2 regions of the Brumicola nitratireducens FR1064 genome follow, and region 1 is predicted to be linked to the other one. Evidence: predicted binding sites of a transcription regulator. Region 1 holds the regulator's gene; the other holds the start of a gene.
What was found. Region 1 encodes FliA, which starts transcription of late flagellar genes. Its sites were predicted from a motif close to CTAAAGNTNNNNNNNNNNNNGCCGATA; they were not measured.

Region 1 (8,298 bases):
CCTTATTCCGCCTGTGCACATTCGTGATAATTTGGACTTTTCACCTAATGCTTACTCCATTTCGATGATGGGAGTGTCAATAGGTGATGCGGAAATCAGTCATGACAACGAGCTAGCGATTAATCCTGGTCAGGTATTCGGTGAGCTATCGGGAACCAAAACCAAGGATCCTGCATTTGGCTTAGATGCTGTCTGGATCAAAGCTAACCAACGTGAACATGCACAAACCCTCGGTTATACAGTTGTTGATTCTGCCACAGTGGTCGCCACACACCTAAGTCAGTTGCTAACAACGAATGCATATCAATTATTGGGACACGAAGAAGTTCAGCAGTTACTTGATATGCTTGAGAAAACCAATCCGAAACTAGTGGAAGGACTAGTACCTGATATTTTGTCGCTGAGCACCATTGTTAAAGTACTGCAAACGCTGTTGTATGAAGGCGTGCCAATTAGAGATATGCGTACAATTTGTCAAACACTGTGTGAGTACGGCCCTAAAAGTCAAGATCCAGACGTATTGGTGTCTGCCCTGCGAATTGCACTGAAGCGTTTGATTGTGCAAGACATTACGGCAGGGGGTAATGAAATACCGGTTATCACTTTAGCGCCAGACTTGGAACAGATGTTGCATCAGTCATTACAAGCAGGTGGTGAAGATGGTGCTGGTATTGAGCCAGGCCTTGCAGAGAAAATTCAGCAATCGTTAACTGAGGCCAGTCAGCAACAAGAACTCGCTGGCGAGCCTTCGGTACTATTGACATCAGGCATGCTACGTCCGGTGCTATCAAGGTTTTTGAAACACGCTGTTGTAGGATTACATGTGTTGTCGTATCAAGAGATACCCGACGACAAACAAATAAAAATAGTGTCATCAGTCGGTCAATAAACTGACGCATTACAAACACTAACGAGGACATCATGAAAATTAGACGTTTTTTTGGCAAAGATATGCGTGAAGCGCTCAAGCAAGTGAAAGACGAACTTGGCGGCGACGCAGTTATTATGTCTAATAAAAAGGTAGCAGATGGCGTAGAGCTTGTTGCTGCAGTGGATAAAGAGACTGAAATGACAAAACCGGCTCCCACAATAAGCTTAGGCAGAAGGTCAAAAAATACGCCAACCCTGAGCGAAATAATTGGTGATGATGGACCTGATAGCCTCAAAGCACTACTGGAAAAACAGCATGCAGGTAAGTTAGTTGACGAAAATAGCGATGGATTTGAAAGTGTAGCGCTTTCCAATGCGGCTTATGGTCGCAAAAATGAGCAATACACTGATAAAGAAAACAGCAAACAGTATTCACAACAGCGTAGCGCTCAATCACCGCAGCCGACACAAGCTGTGAATCAAAATCAACCTCGCGTTAGTCAAGCCTATGCCGATTCACAGCAGGCAGAAAAGCGTCGTCGCGAGGCAGAACTAACCCATGAATACGCAAGAACTCCAGTAACCAAACCGATGGATGATTTTTCAATGGAACATGACTTTGCCGACAGCCAAGCGTCAGATTTATTCAGCCAAGACAAAAGTTTCTCTTCAAATGATGGGCTTGATTTTATCAAATCAGAACTGGCTTCTATTCGTAATGTTTTACAATATCAAGTGAATGGCTTGAGTGATGAAAAGAGCAAACGTAAAAACCCAACACACTATTTTCTCGGTAATAAGTTATTAGGCATGGGGATCAGTGAAAGACTCGTCGAGCAATTAGTGAGTTTTCTGCCACCCCAAGCGACTGAAACAGAAGGCTGGGATTACTTATTGAATCTAATTTCCAATCGTCTACACATAGGCGGCAACGACATTTTGCAACAGTCAGGTATTGTTGCTTTGGTCGGACCAACAGGCACAGGTAAAACGACAACAGTTGCAAAATTAGCCGCAAAATTTGCACAGAAGTATGGTGCTAATGAAGTCGCCATGATTACTGTAGATACATATCGAATTGCGGCTTTTGAGCAATTAGCGACATACGGTAAAATTATTGGCTGTACCGTGAAAAAAGCACAGACATCTGAAGAGTTAGCCCATATACTTTATCAATTAAGGCACAAAAAATTAGTCCTTATTGATACCGCCGGTTTTAGTCAACGTGACGCTCGTTTAGTGACACAGTTAAATGATTATGAAAAAGAAACGACGGCAAACATTAAAAAATACTTAGTATTGCCTGCAGGCGCGCAGTATCAGGTGTTACATCAAACCATACAAGCGTATAAGAACATAAACCTTACAGGCTGCATTTTCAGTAAATTAGACGAGTGCTATAGTCTTGGAGAGGCCCTAAGTGTGGTCATCGAAAACGACCTTAGACTAAGCTACGTAACGGATGGACAGAGAGTGCCAGAAGATATAAAACTTGCCGATGCAAAAAATTTAATAATGGTAGCGTCAAAACTTTATAAAAAGTATGCTTTGGCGCATACTAGCCCATTGAATTCTGATGAGGGTGTCAGAGCAGGATGATAGAAGATCAAGCGAGTAGCTTAAGAAAAATGAATAAGTCCAAATTAATTAAAGTCATGGCGGTCACAGGTGGAAAAGGTGGTGTGGGTAAAACCAACGTGTCTTTGAATTTAGCCATCTCTTTAGCCAAGCAAGGCAAGCGTGTTCTTGTGCTTGATGCCGATTTAGGTCTGGCTAACGTTGACGTTTTACTTGGACTGCGTGTAGATAAAAATTTATCACATGTACTCAGAGGCGAATGCACCTTAGATGACATTTTAGTAACGGGTCCTCACGGCGTTAAAATCGCGCCTGCCACTTCAGGCTCAAAGTCAATGGCTGAGTTGGGTCCTACAGAGCACGCTGGTCTTATTAGAGCCTTCAGCGAGTTGCGCACCGAAATAGATGTGTTGATAATCGATACTGCAGCCGGCATTTCTGACATGGTCATGAGCTTTTCTCGGGCGGCACAAGATGTTCTTGTCGTTGTGTGTGACGAGCCTACCTCACTGACCGATGCCTATGCATTGATAAAAATACTGAACCGTGAGCACGGCGTTTTTAAATTTAAAATCGTTGCGAACATGGTTCGAAGTGAAAGGGAAGGGAAAGAACTGTTTAGTAAGCTTTCCAAGGTGACAGGGCGATTTTTGGATGTTGCATTAGAGTTGGTGGGAGTGATTCCATTCGACGAGAATATTCGTAAATCAGTACGTAAACAAGCTGCTATTGTTGATGCATATCCATCATCGCCTGCGGCATTGGCGATAACTAACCTAGCTCAAAAGTCCATGACTTGGCCCATACCGGCGCAACCCGGCGGGCATTTGGAATTTTTTATTGAGCAGTTAGTATCGAGAAACGAGTAGGTAACTAATCAGTGAGTAACAAAGTGGCAGTCTATCAACAACAAATTGATAAAAACCAACTGGTCGAGCGGCATGCGCCTTTGGTGAAAAGAATTGCTCATCATCTAATGGCAAGGTTGCCAGCAAGTGTTCTCGTGGACGACTTGATTCAAGCAGGGATGATTGGCTTGCTGGAAGCAGCAAGAAACTTTGATGGCTCCAAGGGTGCAAGTTTTGAGACCTTTGCCGGTATTCGCATTCGCGGTTCGATGCTTGACGAAATTCGAAAAGGTGACTGGACTCCGCGTTCGGTTCATAAGAATAGTCGAGCAATAACGCAAGCTATTTCTGATGTGGAAAAAGCGACCGGCCGCGACGCACGCGACATTGACGTAGCTGAAAGGCTGCAAGTGTCGGTGCAGGAATATCATCAAATGTTGAATGAAGTTAACGCGGGTAAACTTGTTGGAATCGAAGATCTGGGCGTAAGTGAAGACGTTCTTACCACCGACGCAACGAAAGGAGCAGACAGTCCTTTTGAAGATATGGTGCAAGGATCATTTCAGAAAGCGCTGGCTCGGGCGATAACAACATTACCAGAGCGAGAAGCGATCGTGCTCTCACTTTATTACGACGAAGAGTTAAACTTGCGTGAAATTGGCGAAGTGCTCGAGGTGAGTGAATCACGAGTGAGTCAAATTCATAGTCAAGCAATGTTAAAGTTAAAGTCGAAAATGCAGTCATGGCGTACAGCCGACTAAGTTTTCTCCGTTTTATTTTTGTAGTTAATTTGTACCTCAGCGGAGGCAGTTTTGAATAAGAATATGAAAATCTTAGTTGTTGATGATTTCTCAACGATGAGGCGTATCATTAAAAATTTGTTAAAAGATCTTGGCTTTACTAGCATTCAAGAAGCAGATGACGGAAATACGGCATTGCCTATGCTTGTGCAAGGTGATTTCGATTTCGTTGTAACGGATTGGAATATGCCAGGTATGCAAGGGATCGATCTTCTTCGCGCAATCCGCGCTGACGATAATTTAAAGCATTTACCTGTTTTAATGGTCACTGCAGAAGCGAAGAAAGAACAGATAGTTGCCGCGGCGCAAGCGGGGGTAAATGGTTACGTTGTAAAACCGTTCACAGCTGCAACGCTAAAAGAAAAGCTAGAAAAGATTTTTGAACGTCTAGGTTAACAGCGATATTTCTTAATGGGGTAACGTTGAATGACAACGACCGAAAGAGACTTAGTTTCGCTAGAAGAAGCGAAACTACTAGTTGAGTATCTTGAAAAAGGCGATCGCGATAAGGCGAACGCACTGGTAGATGTAATCACCATGCGAGAGTCAACCGAGCTTTTTTCTGAAGTAGGAAAATTGACTCGCCAACTGCATGACTCACTGAATAACTTCCAAATAGATGAACGCATCGCTAATTTGATGCAGGACGAAATTCCCGACGCACGCTCTCGTTTAATTTATGTTATTGAAGAGACGGAAAAAGCGGCAAACACCACGATGGATGCTGTTGAAAAGTGCATGCCACTTGCGGAAGGTTTGAACCAGCGTTTAAATAACATCATGCCTGAATGGCAAAAACTAATGAGTCGCCAAATTGAGTTAGGCGAATTTAAGCACCTGTGCTTAGAACTTGATACGTTAATAACAGATGCAAGCCGAGACTCTGCAACGTTAAATTCATTGCTTACCGAAGTATTGATGGCTCAAGGCTATCAAGATCTCACTGGGCAAGTTATTCGTCGCGTTATAGAACTGGTTAAAGAAGTCGAAGATAGCCTTGTTTCAATGCTCACGGCATTTGGTGATGTCGGAGAATTGCAGCTAGAGGAAGATAATCCTCAAACTTCTAAGAAACAGACCGATACAGTAAAAGCCGAAGGGCCAATTATCGATGCAGATACACGAGACGACGTAGTAAGTGGACAAGACGACGTTGACGATTTGCTGTCAAGTTTAGGGTTTTAGGGGAGCCGACGAATGTCGTTTGAAGTTGACGAGGAAATAATGCAAGATTTCTTGGTGGAAGCCGGAGAAATACTTGAACAACTCCAAGAACAGCTTGTTGATCTTGAGAATAAGCCAGAAGATGCAGATTTACTTAATGCAATTTTCCGGGGTTATCACACGGTCAAAGGCGGTGCTGGGTTTTTAGCGTTAACAGAACTCGTTAATATCTGCCATGGCGCAGAAAACGTGTTTGACGTTATGCGCAATGGTCAACGAACACTGACCCCAGAGTTAATGGATGTCATTCTTCAAGCAACTGACGTTGTTGTTGAAATGTTCGAAAAAGTTAAGCAGCGGGAAGCTCTCGAAGCGGCTCCTGACGAACTTATCGCCGTTTTACACAAACTAAGTAAGCCAGAAACTGCCGATGAAAATATCTTTGCCACTGACGTTGCTGAACTCGCGGCTGATGACACTGAAGATGAAATCAATGAAATCAATGAAATAAATAATGAGTCAATTGATAATAGCGAAGCGCCTGCTGACGCTAATATTGATGAGATTACTGACGACGAGTTTGAAGCTTTATTAGACGAGCTCCACGGTAGCTCAGGGCCTTCCAAATCTGACAGTGTTGAAACCCCAATACCAGCTCCGGCAGCAACGAACTCAGGCGCTGACGACATCACAGACGACGAATTTGAAGCCCTATTGGACGATTTACATGGTAAGGGACAATTCAAGGCTGAAGAGAAGAATGAAGCCCAGAGCGTCGCCAGTAGCACTGACAAAAACGCGAACGAAAGCGCTAGTAGTAACCCTGATGAAATAACGGACGATGAGTTCGAGGCCTTACTTGACCAGCTGCATGGCGAAGGTAAGTCGCCGATTGCATCTGTGGCTAATGAGACGGCAGCGAAAGCACCTGAAGCGCCAAAAACTGAAGCGCCGAGCGCGCCAAAAGATGATGCAAAGCCTGTTGCTAAAGCTCCTGCTAAGGCGCAGCCAGCGCCAGCAGCAAAAGCGCCAACTCCGCCAGCGAAAAAAGAAGATAAGAAAGCGAGTGCTGCACCTCAAGCCGAAACCACAGTTCGAGTTGATACTAAGAGACTCGACCAAATAATGAATATGGTAGGTGAGCTTGTATTAGTGCGCAATCGCTTATTAAGCTTGAGCATTAATAATGCTGATGAGAGCATGGCGAAGGCCATCGCTAACCTTGACGTAGTTACGGGTGATTTGCAGGGTGCTGTGATGAAAACCCGCATGCAGCCTATTAAGAAAGTGTTTGGTCGTTTTCCTCGCGTCGTTCGTGACTTGGCGAGAACATTGAAGAAAGAAATTACGCTTGAACTCGTTGGTGAAGAAACCGATTTAGATAAAAACTTAGTTGAAGCACTTGCTGATCCCTTAGTGCATTTGGTGAGAAACTCGGTTGACCATGGTATTGAAATGCCAGATGAGCGAGAGGCTCAAGGCAAACCAAGAATGGGCACGGTGAAACTGTCTGCCTCCCAAGAAGGTGATCATATCCTCCTTACGATCGACGATGATGGTAAGGGAATGGATCCAGAAAAGTTGAAAGAGATTGCGATTAATCGTGGCGTATTAGATGCTGATGCAGCAGCTAGAATGTCAGACGTTGAGGCATTTAATCTTATTTTTGCTCCAGGTTTTTCTACTAAAGTGGAAATTAGTGATATTTCTGGCCGTGGTGTTGGTATGGATGTGGTGAAAACTAAAATCAACCAACTTAACGGTTCAGTTAACATTGATTCGGAGCTTGGAAAGGGCACCAGACTTGCAATCAAAGTTCCGCTTACCCTAGCAATACTGCCAACCCTAATGATTGTGGTGGGCGCGCAAACGTTTGCCTTACCGCTAGGTGCTGTTAGTGAGATTATCAATATGGATATTGGTAAGACACACAAAGTAGATGGCCAATTAACGATGATTGTTAGGTCGAAAGCCATCCCTTTATTTTACCTTGGTGACTGGTTGAATCGCATACCACAGAACGTTGATCGTTCGAAAGGTCATGTGGTTGTAATGCAAATAGGTACTAAGCAAGTCGGTTTCGTAGTTGATTCACTGATTGGTCAAGAAGAAGTTGTTATTAAGCCACTAGATGCTTTATTGCAAGGTACTCCTGGCATGGCAGGCGCAACGATTACCTCGGACGGTGGCATTGCCCTAATTTTAGACATTGCAAATTTATTGAAGAGATACGCTTAGTTGCGCCATTTGGCAAACTAGGCCTCCATTTCGAATTAGGGAAAAGGGCCTCAAAAAACGATGCCATATCGAGTGTTGATAGTTGATGATTCTGCGTTTTATCGAAGTCGCTTAACATCAGTTTTAGAGCAAGACCCCAGTATTCAAGTTGTCGGGCATGCCGTTAATGGTGCAGAAGCAGTTCAAAAAGCCATAGAACTCAAGCCTGACGTGATTACAATGGACGTCGAAATGCCGGTGATGAATGGTATCACCGCTGTTGCCAAAATAATGCAGGCGGCGCCTACCGCAATTTTAATGTTTTCTTCACTCACACACGCAGGTGCACAGGTCACTCTTGATGCTTTGCAAGCCGGTGCCGCTGACTTTATTCCTAAAAAATTTGACGACATCAGCAGTGAAAGGCCAGAAGCTATTCTAGTTATTCAACGACGGGTAAAAGCGTTAGCACGCAGTCGTCGGCTTGGCCCCAATAGTGATATAAAAGCTAGGATTACACCCGATCCAGCTCAAACAAACAAACCAGATTATAGCAACTTTCCAGCAAGGCAACCTGCATTCACTAAACTTCAGCCGTCGGTGTCCCCGTTACCTGCATCGGGTAAACGCTATAAACTGTTGTTCATTGGTGCTAGCACGGGTGGCCCTGTCGCATTGCAAAAAGTGATCAGCGACTTGCCGAATCATTTTCCTTGTCCAGTGATACTCGTTCAACACATGCCAGGCACGTTCACAGCTGCTTTTGCAGAGCGTCTCGACAAGTATACTGAATTGAAAGTGAAGCTGGCAGAAGATAACGA
Region 2 (8,298 bases), 2.0 Mb from region 1:
TTTTAAGGTAATTTGAACAGATAGCTGACAGCCGCGCTGAGTATCAGTACAATGCGCACCCTTTTTATTTTTTACCTTGGATTTTTAATTATGAACGCAGCACAAGAGTATACCGTTGGGCAACGTTGGTTAAGCAATACAGAGGCTGATTTAGGCTTAGGTATTGTCATGGCCGCTGACAACCGAACGATAAATTTACTCTTCCCTGCGGTCAAAGAAGATCGTACTTATGCGATTGCTCATGCTCCGATTACCCGTTTAATTTTGAGTGAAGGTGAAAAAGCCCTTCATATCGACGGCTGGGAGTTAAAAATCACAAGTATAATGATGCAAGATGGTCTTTATATATATTCAGGCTTGCGCACAGACAATGGTGAAGAAGCATCGATTATGGAAGTCACTCTTGACCATAACGTAAAGCTCAATCAACCAGAGAAACGTCTATTTAGTGGTCAATTGGATTCGCCTAAGTGGTTTGACATTCGACACGAATGTCTGCAAAAGCAGCACGACCACGCCACCTCTGGTGCCGTTGGTTTGGTAGGCGCTCGCGTTGAGCTTATACCGCATCAACTGCACATTGCAAATGAGGTCGGCAGTCGTTTCGCTCCACGTGTTTTATTAGCTGATGAAGTAGGCTTAGGTAAAACAATTGAAGCAGGACTAATACTGCATCAACAATTATTAACAGGCAAAGCTAAGCGCGCTCTCATTACAGTCCCCTCAAGTTTAGTGCACCAGTGGTTAGTAGAGATGCTGCGCCGCGTAAACCTTTCATTTTCAGTATTTGATGAAGAACGCATGGAAGCAATGGCCGAAAGTGGCGATAATCCTTTCGAGCAGGAGCAGCTGGTGCTGTGCAGTATCGACTTTATTAAACAAGAAAAAGTCCTAGAAAAAGCGACTCAAGTTGATTGGGACATTTTAATCGTAGATGAAGCCCATCATTTACAATGGTCGGCAGAGCATGTGTCAGAAGAATACAGCGCCATTGAACAGCTATGTAAAATCGTGAAAGGCGTGCTTTTATTAACAGCAACACCGGATCAACTCGGTCATGAGAGCCACTTTGCGCGCTTACGTTTGCTAGACCCAGCGAGATTTCACGATTACCAACAATTTCTTGAAGAAGAGACGCACTACGGCGAACTCGCTGAAGCAGTCGCGCCATTGATTGAAAATGCGCATATGAGTCAGGCGCAAATAGACAAATTAAATGCCGTAGTTAAGGATGAAGAAATAAGCGACGCAATGCTGGCAAGCGGCGAGCAACGCCATGCTTTATTAACTAAGCTTATAGACCAACATGGCACTGGACGTTTGTTGTTCCGCAATAGTCGAGCCAGTATTCAAGGATTCCCTGAACGAATTCCTATGCCTGCGCCATTAAAGTTGCCAAAAGAATATGCGGTATCTTTATCTTTAGAAGAAGATGTTGTGCTTAGTCTGCATCCAGAGCGCGCTCCTCTAGTAAACGACAACTGGACCAAATATGACCCACGTGTCACATGGTTAGTCGACTTACTTGAAACTAATAAAAATGAAAAAGTGTTGGTTATATGTGCTTACGCATCAACAGCACTGCAACTGGCTGAATATTTACGCCAAAAAACAGCTATTCGGCATACTGTGTTTCATGAAGGCATGAGTATTATCGAACGCGATAAAGCCGCACATTTCTTCGCGACCAATGAACAAGGCGCTCAAGTGTTGCTGTGCAGCGAAATAGGCAGTGAAGGCCGAAACTTTCAGTTTTCTCGCCATTTAGTATTGTTCGATTTGCCAATGGTGCCTGACTTGTTGGAGCAGCGAATTGGTCGCCTCGACCGCATCGGTCAGAAATTCGATATCAACTTACATATCCCGTACTTCGAAAACACAGCGCAAGAAGTGTTGTTTGACTGGTACCAAGATGGACTAGGTGCCTTTGAGTCCACATGCCCGGTTGGAAGTGATGTATTTAAGCAGGTACAGTCCGACCTCATGTCTGCACTCAAAAACCCAGAAGACACAGAACTAAAGCTCGACATTATCGGCCAAACCGCGGCACTAACGAAAGAGCTGAAAAAGAAAATTGAGCAAGGTAGAGACAAGCTTCTAGAATTAAATGCCTCAGGTTTTGGCCGTATTGATGACTTGTTAGACACGATCATTGCCGCCGAAAACCCAGTAGGCTTACTAAAATTCATGAGCAGATTGTTTGATGCGCTTGGCGTTACACAAGACGAAAAAGATGATTACAGTTTTATTCTTCGCCCCACAGAGCAACTAGTCCATCAAATTCCAGGTTTGACTGAAGATGGTTTAGAAGTGACTTATCAACGTAGTAATGCAACCAAATTTGAGCAATTGCAGTTTTTAAGCTGGGACAGTGAGATTGTTAGTCACTGCCTAGAGTCAGTTACAACTGATGTATTGGGCAAAAGCAGTATTGCATTTACAAAAGATCCAAACTTACCTACCGGTGCATTTTGGATAGAGACAACAAGCGTGCTATCCGCCAGTGCAGAAGCAAGTTTGCAGCTTTATCGGTTTTTACCTCCAACACCTGTACGACTGTGTTTAGACTCTAAAAACCAAGCAGTTGAAGCTGAGTTTGAGCAATTGTTTAAAGTAAAGCGTAAAATTGCACTGCAGCTTCTTCAAGCACTTGCCGACCCAATTACCTCTGGTATCGAAGAAAGCTTAAAGTTAGGTCATGCGAACTTGGCTGAACAACAGTCACTGGCGCTCAGTGCAATGCAAACAGAACTCAGTGCTGAAATTGAACGTTTGCGCTCGCTGCAAAAAACAAACGCCTCAATTCGCGATGAAGAAATTCAGTTTATTGAAGCACAAAAGGCAAAGCTCACCGACATCATTTCAAACGCAGAACCTTATTTAGACAGTTTGCGTGTTGTTGTGAACAATCCATAGATGGCGCTGTTACATTATGCACCGCCCTTAGATCCTTATCTTACGATACTGTATCAAGATGAGGATATTTTGGTGCTCGACAAGCCTGCGGAGCTACTCACTGTTCCAGGCAAGGCACTAGAACATCGAGATTCGCTGCAAATTCGCGTGCAGCGCGTTTTCCCGACGGCAACTATCATACACCGGCTCGATATGGCCACCTCCGGTATTCTTATTATGGCCTTGAATAAACCTGCGCATGTACATTTGTCTCGTCAGTTCGAAAATAGGCTTACATCTAAAACGTACTTTGCCAGAGTGTTTGGTCACGTAGAAAGAGATTCGGGAAAAATTGACTTGCCATTGATATGCGACTGGCCAAATAGACCAAAGCAAATGGTCGACCACGAGCACGGCAAGCCATCACAAACGCATTGGCAAGTGATCCAGCGCGATGCTAAGTCTACCCTTGTGGAATTGACTCCCATCACTGGACGTTCACATCAACTACGGGTGCATATGTTGGCATTAGGGCACCCTATACTAGGCGATCGACTCTATGCGCATGAGGAAGCAAAAGTAAATAACCCACGACTTTGCTTACATGCACAAATGCATGAGTTTTCGCATCCTGTTAGCGGCGAAAAGCTGCGTTTTGAATCTTTACATTCATTTCATCAAGAGTGATGCTGAGTAAATTGGCATCGTCACTCATTTATCCTGTTTGAGCATTTTCTCGCCTATTCCGACTGAATCAGGCTTATGAGTTGTAAACATATTCATAACGAAGCCGATAGCTTTTGTATATATGTAAAAGAAACACACTTTAATTTTATGCAGAAAATAATAAGAGACCTTATTACTTTAATTTTCGCAGGCTTGTTATTGCTCAGCAGTGCTCTGTCATTCCAGCTTGAGGCTCAGTCAGCTTCATTTTCAGAAATGACAAGTATGGATATGAGAAATCAACTGCATGTGGATGAATTTACCCTAATTGACGTAGGGAACAATCGTGTTCCTATTTTGATTTCTACGTCTGAACAACCCATCACTAAGGGCATTGTGCTTATCATTGGTGATGCCGATATGCCCTTGGGTAGACAAGATTCGCTTAGCCAACTTGCAAAATCCTTACCAGCAGTCGGCTGGACTACGGTAGTGATGCCGTCTTTAGGATTAAGCCTTGGGCCAAATATTGCCTTCCCGATTGAAAACGAAGGTACGCAAGAATCCGCGGAAACAGATAATTCAACACAACAAAATGATGATTTGTCTGGAGCGACAGCTACCCCACTTGCTGATGCCGTTGAAGACGGTCAGGTTGTTGATGAAACGACGAACAGTCTCTCGGTAACGTCATCTATAAGCGAAGCTGACCTCGTCATTTATTCGCTAGAAATAGAAGCATTTATTAGCGCTACCCTCCAACATATGGAAACGACGATGGGACATCGCATATTGGTGAGTCAGGGCATGACAGCAGCCACCATCGCTAAGCTCGCGGCTGATGAACATGCAACAATGCAGCAAATAGACGCACTGGTTATCAATAATCCGTATTGGCCAATTCGTAAGTTAAACAACAAAATACCCATGGTTGTTGCGCAAACTCCTATTCCTGTTCTCGATCTAATTAGCTATTGGGATAATAGCTGGAGTAAACAAACAGAGAAGGCACGCAAAATAAAAGCAAGAACTCAGCTTAAGGAAGTTTATCGGCAGGCTGACATTGTTGGACAAACTTTTGATCAAGTTCAGAAAGACTATGTTGCGCGTCAAATTCAAGGTTGGACGAGCTACCTGGGCTGGTAATCATCCTTTCGATTTTTTAATTCCTTATATATTTCTATATAATACATAGGGTTGAGCAGTCATTTACGTTGTGACTACGCGAATTATTTTTCACTACCTATACTGTAAATACCTCCTAATCTATTTACGTTGGCACATTACTTTGTTGGTTCAACACTTCATCGATCGCAAAGCACGACAGCTTGCTTATTATATGCGTTCTTATTGGCAGAACGAGCTTCCTTATGCTGAGCTCGAATGCTTTTTGTGGGACACTTTTGAAGAATGGTCACAAGTTAAAAACCAGAAGACGCAGCCTTATAGCCACAAAGAACGGATATTTTGGCACGTGCTGCACCAAACTCATTATTGGGAGGAACCACGATTACGCAACGATGAATGTATTAAAACGCAATTATCGATGTGTATTTCGTTTTTAGAGGGCCAAGGTTTGTGCCCCTTGGATGTTGTAGGTATACGCCCTTAACCGAGCTATCTAGTACTATTCCAACGATCCTTCATGGGCTAAAACAACACGATTACGCCCCCCTTCTTTCGCTTCATATAAGGCTTTGTCGGCATCTTCAAGCCACAGCACAGCCTCTCTATAATCACTCGTAAATTGAGCGATGCCGATACTAATCGTGTATTTGATTTTTATATCTTCGTAGGGAACCGCGTCTAAAGAAACCAACTTACGTAACCTTTCTGCCATGATTTTAGCCGTTTTCTCAGTCGTATCCGGCAAAATAATAGCGAACTCTTCGCCGCCGTAACGTCCGCAGATATCTGTTTCGCGTGTAGCTAATGTAATTAATTTAGCCAAGCGCTTTATAACCAAATCACCTGCATGATGGCCGTGTGTATCATTCACTTTTTTAAAGTGATCAATATCTAACATGATGGCGCAAACGTCAGGGTCATTTCGCATCGCCATTTTGTATTCTCTCTCGAAGCGCTCTTGCCAATAACGTCTATTATACAAGCCCGTTAAGCCATCAATTCGACTCACTTCCTGCAGCCTTGCATTGAGACCTTCAATGCTTTGCTTGGCCATTGCTTGGTCAGTAACATCATAGACTAAGACACAAATCCTTTGGGTTTCTCCAGTGATTGAAGCTAGCGGAAATATCGTGACATTTTGATACATATAGTCTGACGCAGACGTAATCGGTCGGCTGGTGCCAAATTTAAACACATACGGGCGTTGTTCCCAGATGATAAATGCAGGGCTGCCCATGTTAAAGACCGGGTCACACTTGCGTTTAAACCACGTTTCGTCAATCTCTGGAAACAGTGAAAAAAGATTTTTTCCAATTATCTGGCTAGGCCTAACGCTGCTGTGGTTTTCCATAAACTGATTCCACACAGCAACAGAGAAATCTTTTTCTAAAACAACGATCCCTACTTCTATTGAGCCTAAAAGGTCTTGCTGCCAATGTAACTCTGATAACTCCTGAATATCTTTATTCATCTTCGCTTCCTTTCTGAAACACTAAGCGGTTGAACACCCTATCGACATCTTGATCAGGAATAAGTAGCAGCAGCTCAAAACTGATATCGTGTTTTGAAATGGCATAAGCAATCTCAATTGCCAACACTTTTTCCCACCTTGAAGTCTGATCATTCATCAATTCATGCAAGTCACGGTGTAAGCCCAAAATAATCGGCGTATTGTGAGTAAATTTAACATTCAATTGCTCTGATAATGCGTTCAAGCAGGCACCAATGAGAATATTGGAAACGTCCATAAGAACTTCGATTTCACCACTACCATCATTATTAGAAATATCATCGCCGAGCAAGGAGGCCATACTTTGTACGTTGCTGTCGTTGAATAAAATGATCGCTTCACCGCTAATACCAGTGCTGATAAATCCTTTCGATACCGCCGACATCTGCTTATTTCGATTCACTTCATCAAGTGCCATATGCAGTTCGCTGGAGTGTAATAGACTCACATTAGGAATGGGTAAATCGATAAACTCGTTCAGAATTTTAGCTAAGTTTTCGCCTGCTTGGCCCATGGCAACGTTTGCAAGCTCTCTGAAGGCATCCAACTTTTCAGCTTCATCCGCATTTTCTGAGAGTAAATTTGTTTGTTCACGCTTTTGTGCCGTTGTTGCGCCAGTATAGATACCGTATTTGGCAAGGATCGTCGTTAGCTTTTCGTTATCGATAGGCTTGCGGATAAAATCAACGGCACCTAGTGCCAGCATTCGCTTTCGAGCTTCTTCTTGAACGTCACCGGAAACAACAATCACTAAGGTAGGAAGATCTTCCTTGCGGATAATTTGCATGGTTTGATAACCATCCAGCACGGGCATATTCAAATCAAGAAAAAGAATATCACCCTTACCCTCTTTGATCATGTCAATTGCTTGTTGGCCGTGCTCCGCAAACGAGATATCTATATCCCAACCATCTGGAAGCGATCTGGCCATTGCTTTGCGTGCAAAGCCAGAGTCATCGCATATGAGCACGGATACAGTCATTAATAGAACCTTAAGATAAAAATATATGTCGTTTCTAACCAACAAAAAAAGAAAATGGTTTCATGTTCCCAGAAGGTTAGTTATGAAGCTATTTTAACAGCGTTATAGCGATTCTATCGGCTTTAACGGCTCCTAACTTTATTATAAAACAGCTTGTTTTTCAAAATAGCAGTTAAACATCACCAAGTATTGGCGGGGAGCCTGCTAAAATCTCCATTTATTATGGTTTAAACAGCGATGAATTGGCAAAAGCTTAGACAGAAAATGGATACGCAATGGCATCGTGATGTTCATACCCATGCACCGTAAAGTCATCCGTTGTTACCCATGTTTCAATGTCGTTGAGAGACGTAATTTTTGGATTAATTGTCAATGTAGGATTGTCAAAAGGAGTGCGAGATAGCTGAACATCCTTCATTAGATCGAACTGATTTTCATAGATATGGGCATTTATTATTTTATGATAAGCTTTCTTGGGTCTATTGCCCGTAATTTGCGCTACCAAAGCTAACATCACATAAACTTGAATTTGATTGAAGTTTAAGCCTAGCGGAACATCGCAAGAGCGTTGATAGCTAGTTAAATACAAATCCTTACCCAACAGTGAAAAGGTGTGCGTGTGCATGCACGGTCGCAAACAAGCCATATCAAATTCACCTGGGTTGTAAAATGTAATTATTTCACCGCGATCATCGATACCCTGCGATAAATTATCAATAACTTTCGCAAGTTGATCCAGCGTCGAGCCATCTGGCTTTTGCCATGTCCGGCCCTGCACGCCATAAACTCTGCCCATATCGTCTTCTCCTTTACGATGTGGGTTTGCCAACCAGGCTTTGTTCTCGTTAGCGTTTGCGTTCCATGTATTGCAACCAATAGCGCGAAACTGGGCCGCACTTTGATAACCACGCAAATAACCTAATAGCTCAGCAATTGCCGCTTTGTAAAAGCTTTTTCTAGTGGTCACCAAGGGAAAAGAGTTGTTCTCAACATCGTATTCAAGCTCAGCATTAATCACGGTTAAACACTTTTGTCCTGTGCGCTCATTAGTTAACCACGTTCCTTCATTAACGATGCGCTGACATAGTTGTTCGTATTGACTCATAGTAATGACTTC

Region 2: the regulator FliA is predicted to act here: its motif matches at 3,665-3,691, upstream of GNIT_RS02660 (DUF3530 family protein).

What each region holds. Positions count from the first base shown of each region.
Region 1 covers NC_016041.1:2,587,039-2,595,336, reverse strand. The annotation lists gene flhA (flagellar biosynthesis protein FlhA) at 1-889, shown strand, start outside; gene flhF (flagellar biosynthesis GTPase FlhF) at 922-2,469, shown strand; gene GNIT_RS11185 (MinD/ParA family ATP-binding protein) at 2,466-3,317, shown strand; gene GNIT_RS11180 (RNA polymerase sigma factor FliA) at 3,329-4,057, shown strand; gene cheY (chemotaxis response regulator CheY) at 4,109-4,492, shown strand; gene GNIT_RS11170 (protein phosphatase CheZ) at 4,523-5,281, shown strand; gene GNIT_RS11165 (chemotaxis protein CheA) at 5,294-7,498, shown strand; gene GNIT_RS11160 (protein-glutamate methylesterase/protein-glutamine glutaminase) at 7,559-8,298, shown strand, end outside.
Region 2 covers NC_016041.1:610,825-619,122, reverse strand. The annotation lists gene rapA (RNA polymerase-associated protein RapA) at 91-2,916, shown strand; gene GNIT_RS02665 (RluA family pseudouridine synthase) at 2,917-3,582, shown strand; gene GNIT_RS02660 (DUF3530 family protein) at 3,730-4,707, shown strand; gene GNIT_RS02655 (hypothetical protein) at 4,850-5,173, shown strand; gene GNIT_RS02650 (sensor domain-containing diguanylate cyclase) at 5,189-6,160, opposite strand; gene GNIT_RS02645 (response regulator) at 6,153-7,181, opposite strand; gene GNIT_RS02640 (thymidylate synthase) at 7,435-8,286, opposite strand.